Linked DNA regions of Chroococcidiopsis sp. TS-821. The protein of the gene in region 1 interacts with the protein of each later gene in a pairwise test. Links are inferred from orthologs where the notes say so. Each region holds a gene or a part of one and is shown in the gene's direction. Other genes may lie near its edges.

Region 1 (3,004 bases):
CAACACCGCCCAACTTGTCATTCCAGTTAACCAGTACCAAGCAGTCCACCACTTTGGCATGGCGAAGTACTACTGAGATACTAACTGCGGTTGTTCTGCTTGTTCTGTAGTTCCTTGAGTACCCAGTTGAATAAGCTCTACTTTATACCCGTTGGGATCTTCTACAAAAGCAATCACTGTAGAACCGTGTTTCATTGGTCCTGGTTCGCGGACAACTTTACCGCCACGATCTTTAATTTCCTCACAAGTACCATAAATATCGTCAACACCAATGGCAATATGACCATAAGCATCGCCTAAGTCGTATTTATCCGTACCCCAGTTATAAGTCAGCTCCAAGACGGTGTGGTCTGATTCGTCGCCGTAACCGACAAATGCTAGCGTAAACTCGCCGCCAGGATAATCTTTTTTCCGCAGTAGTTTCATGCCTAAAATATCACAGTAAAATTTCAGCGATTCTTCCAAATTCCCGACGCGTAACATTGTGTGTAGTAATCTCATGACAAACTCCTGATGTCCTTTTTTCATTGTAAAGAGCGCAGCTAGCACGTCTAGAGGAGTGATACAACAAATGCAGCGCAAGCTAGGAGGATAGAACTGATCGCCAAAGTCCGATCTCGCAACCCAAAAAAGTGATCTAAACCCCTATCCTAACTATCAAACTTGACCGTAGCATCAATAAATTGACAAAGTTGGTAATTGGTTGGTCATTGGCGATCGGGAATTGGTTATTGAAATCTTAGAGCTATTACCCACTACCTATTACCCATAATTAATTCGAGGTGCCAGAGAGGATGATTGACACGTTAGAAACTGCAATTGAAAATATTACTGCCCGTGAAATTCTTGATTCGCGGGGACGTCCGACAATAGAAGCTGAAGTTCGCTTACTCAGTGGCGTTGTTGGAATTGCACAAGTTCCTAGTGGTGCTTCAACGGGAACTTTTGAAGCTCATGAACTACGCGATGATGATAAAAGTCGCTATGGCGGTAAAGGGGTACTAAAAGCTGTCGAAAATGTGAAGGAGAAAATTACCCCAGAGTTAATGGATTTGGACGCCTTGAACCAAGAAGTTATCGATCGCACGATGATCTCCTTGGATGGTTCGCCGAATAAAGCAAATCTTGGTGCAAATGCGATTCTCGCCGTGTCGCTGGCAACTGCCAAAGCGGGTGCTGAATCTTTGGGCTTGCCGTTGTATCGTTATTTGGGAGGTCCTTTAGCTAATTTACTTCCTGTACCTCTGATGAACGTGATTAACGGTGGTGCGCACGCGGCTAATAACGTCGATTTTCAAGAATTTATGATTGTGCCAATCGGTGCGCCTTCTTTTCGAGAAGCCTTGCGCTGGGGTGCTGAAGTGTTTGCGACGTTGAGCAAAGTTCTAGACGATAAGGGTTTACTAACAGGTGTGGGTGATGAAGGTGGCTTTGCACCTAACTTAGAGTCAAATCAGGTCGCGCTGGAACTATTGATAGCAGCAATTGAAAAAGCCGGTTACAAACCTGGCGAACAAGTTGCTTTAGCACTTGATGTTGCTGCAAGTGAGTTTTACAAAGATGGGCAATACGTTTACGACGGCGCCGTTCATACACCAACCGAGTTAGTTGATTATCTTGCTCAATTAGCCACGCAATATCCAATTGTATCGATTGAAGATGGTTTGCACGAAGACGATTGGCAACATTGGCAATTGTTGACACAGAAAATAGGCGATCGCATTCAGTTAGTCGGCGATGACTTATTTGTGACGAATCCCACGCGCTTACAAAAAGGTATCGAACAAAAAGCTGGTAACGCGATTTTGATTAAACTCAATCAAATTGGTTCCTTGACTGAAACTTTAGAAACAATCGACTTAGCAACGCGCAATGGCTTGCGATCGGTAATTAGTCATCGTTCAGGAGAAACGGAGGATACAACAATCGCCGATTTAGCTGTCGCTACTCGCGCCGGTCAAATTAAAACAGGTTCTCTTTGTCGCAGCGAACGCGTTGCCAAATATAACCGACTCCTCCGCATCGAAGACGAACTTGGCGATCGCGCCGTTTATGCAGGTGCAGTAGGTATGGGACCGAAATAAATTATAGCAGGGGAGCAGAGGAGCCTGTGCCGTGCAGGGGTTTCCCCCGTTGAGGCGACTGGCGCGGGCAGGGGAGCAGAGGACGCAGAGGAAAATATAGTGTTTTCTATATAACTCAAAACTCATCACCCTTCCACTCACCCCTTCCTCTTCAAGGATAAAACGCGAGTTTTGGTAGTCCTAGCGTTTCTTCCCAGCCCATCATGATGTTTAGGCACTGAATCGCTTGTCCAGCTTGACCTTTAATCAAGTTATCAATCGCGGACATGACGATCGCTCTACCTGTGCGTTGGTCAACTTCGATGCCGATGTAACATAAATTACTACCACACGCCCATTTGGTTTGCGGATACACGCCGCTATTGCAAATCGTCACCCAAGGACAGTTGCGGTAAAAGGCTTTGAAGATCGTAATCAAGTCGTCGCGGACTAACCCAGGGTCGCGTAATGTTGCGTACACTGTTGCCAAAATGCCGCGTACCATCGGAATCAGATGCGGGGTAAACTGTACCATCACTTCATGACCAGCTAAATCGCTGCAAATTTGCTCGATTTCTGGGATATGACGGTGACGGGCGACACCGTATGCTGCTAACGAATTATCGGCTTCGGCGAGTAATAACCCTGTTTTTGCTTGACGTCCGCCGCCCGAAGTTCCTGATTTCGCGTCAATAATCGCAGTCTCAGGTACAATTAACCCTTGCTTGAGTAGAGGAGCAAGTGCTAGTAAACTCGCAGTGGGATAGCACCCAGGACAGCCGATCAATTGGCTATTAGCAATGCGATCGCGGTACAGTTCCGGTAAGCCATAAACTGCTTTCGCTGCAATTTGGCGATCGCTGCGTTCAGTTCCATACCAATTTTTATAAGTTTCTAAATCAAAAAACCGATAATCGGCACTTAAATCGAGTACTTTACAT
Region 2 (2,803 bases), on another replicon or contig:
AGATTCCTTGCCTGCGAGTTGTAAACGCAACGTTAATACCATTAAAGTTATCCGTAGGGATGGGAATTCCGCCTTTACCTTGATTACCGGCAATGACATACAGCACATTATGAACGCGAGCAGACCAATCGATACATTGCGTTAGCAAAGCTTGACCATCTAAAAGTGCGTTGGGTCGCGGATCGCGCTCTAACGTCTCGCCGAAGCTAAAGTTAATGGCGCGCACATCACCGCCGTTTTGCTGTGCAATATGTTGTGTAGATAAGCATTCTTCTGGCTGACCACCTGTTCTCAGCGAACCAACCGCAGTTGAATAAAGTCGCGCTCCTGGTGCGACACCCCGTACGGCTTTATCGTTACTAATCATCACACTTGCAACGTTTTGCGCGTGTGGGTCGATATTCGTGTTAGGTTTCGCTGGCTGATTGCGCAAAAATACACCTGCTAAACTCATGCGTTGGTTACGCACTACAGCTTTATCTAAGCCAAATTGTCCAGGACGTCCAATTTCTACTTGACCAATACCGATTTTCCGACCAATTAGGTTGTAAGGCGCACTGTGTAATCGTAACGCATTAATTCCTGCTTCTCCTACTGAGGTGGTTTCTAATGCGAAGACAGGAAGACTGATACAGGAAGCGCTTAGCCCTCCTACTAGCCAGACAAGTTTTCTTACCATTGATTTCTAAATCTACTCACTTTTGGGCAAAAAATTATAATTAACTACTGCTGACTCGATTTATAAAATCTTGCTCCTCACTTCTTTATTTTGTAGCGAGTCTTCTAAGCCGTTGCATAAATTGATAAGAAATTTTGTTTTATAAGCAGTGCAATATTGCTATGAGAAGTTTTCGCGATCGCACGTTTAATACTAAAGATTTTGTTAAAATGCATACAATCGAGGAAGCAGGAGAACGATTAGCATGACCCAAGCCAGCAAAAAGCCTATTGTAGTTGCTCCGTCTATACTATCAGCAGATTTTTCACGTCTAGGTGACGAAATTCGGGCAGTAGATGCAGCAGGAGCCGACTGGATTCATGTTGATGTGATGGATGGACGGTTTGTTCCCAATATCACGATTGGTCCATTAATCGTAGAAGCGATTCGTCCTGTTACTCAAAAGCCATTAGATGTCCACTTGATGATTGTGGAACCAGAAAAATACGTTGAAGATTTTGCGAAGGCTGGAGCCGACCACATTTACGTTCATGCTGAACACAATGCTTCACCGCACTTGCACCGCACGCTCGGTCAAATTAGAGAGTTGGGCAAAAAAGCCGGTGTTGTTTTAAATCCTAGTTCTCCACTAGAGTTAATTGAATACGTGCTAGAGCTTTGTGACATGATTTTGATCATGAGCGTCAACCCTGGCTTTGGCGGTCAAAGTTTTATCCCTGCTGTATTGCCTAAAATTCGCAAACTACGTCAAATGCTCGACGAGCGCGGTCTCGACCCTTGGATTGAAGTTGATGGTGGCTTAAAGGCTAATAATACTTGGCAAGTGATTGAAGCGGGTGCGAATGCGATCGTTGCTGGCTCTGCGGTATTTAATGCTAAAGATTACGCTGAAGCGATCGAAGGTATTCGGAACAGCAAGCGTCCTACTCCAGAATTAGCAACAGTTTAAGTTGATTATTTTGACAAAATAGACAAAAGAAAGAGAGCAGATTGTGGTTTAAAATCTACTCTCTTTTTAGCTATTGGGAAGAAATAGGTACGACGCTAGTTATTTACGTTGACTACCTAACCATTTAGCCGCAGCAATTCCAAGGACAGCAGCAACGATCGGATTGCTGAGGAATTTGATAATAGCTGGTTGCTCCGCCATGACTTCTTGGAAGATGTCAGGATGATTGTGGTAAACAAAGGTCGCAAGCTTACTCACATCATCCGCAGTCATTTTATTAGGATTGTGCGTTGATAAAGCTAGTTGTTGTTCGAGTTGACGATCGCTTAGCCCTCTTCCTTTAAGGTGCTTGAAAAACGCGCGGGCGACATCGTCTCTTTCATTGGGCTTAATTTGCGCGATCGCTTTTTGCAATTCTGGCTCCATTTGGCTAGGAGGAATGCGATCGGGGTGCAAAGAACGTCCAAACAGTTGACGGCGTTCTGCGTGCGACGAGCGTTGTGCAAAATCATCGAAATTTTCGTATTGGCGCTCGTTTGTGGATACTTCTTCCATTGTTTCGGTATCGCCTTGCGCCAAGTCATTCATTATTTGGCGTTTGTATTGCTCGCTGTTATACATTTTCCTCTCCTTGCTTAATTTGCGCTGTGGCGTGTTGTGCTTTCAACTTGTTTCTTGCAGCTAATTGTCCGATTGCTCAAGCTATCGTTGATTCATCTACCGCATTATTGATATTTGATTTGATTTGACTGCATATCGTATTGAGCGGTCAGAATCAGTTTTTTATCAGGAGCGTACATCAAAACTGTTAAATCTTGATTAGGGAAAGTCCGATGAAATCCTTGGAGCAGTGATTTTGCTAAAGGTCTTACTTCGTTAGGGCGCACTTGGGGCGTAATCACAACACCCAACTTGTTTTGGTCGCGTACGTAGGCGTCTTGGATTAATCCTCTCCCTGTCTGGACTACCCAGTTACCAAAGTCTTGTCCTGCGGAAGTATTGCCACGCTCTAACAATGCATAGTTTCCTGTTGTATCTGCAGCTGGTGGTAAACTTGTTCTTGGGGCTTTTGCATTAACTGCGCTGCTGCAAGCAACAGACATCGTAAGAACTAACACCAATGTTAGCGCTGTCAGAACTTTACGAAATCTCTGCATAAAATTCACTTTAATTTT

Evidence for each region. The genes of interacting proteins can lie anywhere in the genome.
Region 2: the proteins of eno (region 1) and rpe interact in binary tests that used the Escherichia coli proteins (3 or more experiments, as listed by UniProt). The link is inferred for Chroococcidiopsis sp. TS-821 from one-to-one orthologs.

The regions. Positions count from the first base shown.
Region 1 is NZ_MVDI01000012.1:4,603-7,606, forward strand. What follows is about bases 3-2,939. They hold eno (phosphopyruvate hydratase), read left to right. Parts: upstream 3-794; coding sequence 795-2,084; downstream 2,085-2,939. Other genes in these bases: B1A85_RS20575 (iron uptake porin), read right to left, coding at 3-60; gloA (lactoylglutathione lyase), read right to left, coding at 70-501; argC (N-acetyl-gamma-glutamyl-phosphate reductase), read right to left, coding at 2,236-2,939. In the rest of the region: more of B1A85_RS20575, read right to left, coding at 1-2; more of argC, read right to left, coding at 2,940-3,004. UniProt on the Escherichia coli protein: Catalyzes the reversible conversion of 2-phosphoglycerate (2-PG) into phosphoenolpyruvate (PEP). It is essential for the degradation of carbohydrates via glycolysis.
Region 2 is NZ_MVDI01000013.1:92,319-95,121, reverse strand. What follows is about bases 40-2,775. They hold rpe (ribulose-phosphate 3-epimerase), read left to right. Parts: upstream 40-923; coding sequence 924-1,628; downstream 1,629-2,775. Other genes in these bases: B1A85_RS21565 (hypothetical protein), read right to left, coding at 2,354-2,775; B1A85_RS21570 (hypothetical protein), read right to left, coding at 1,728-2,249; B1A85_RS21580 (S8 family serine peptidase), read right to left, coding at 40-679. Outside these bases: more of B1A85_RS21580, read right to left, coding at 1-39; more of B1A85_RS21565, read right to left, coding at 2,776-2,794. UniProt on the Escherichia coli protein: Catalyzes the reversible epimerization of D-ribulose 5-phosphate to D-xylulose 5-phosphate.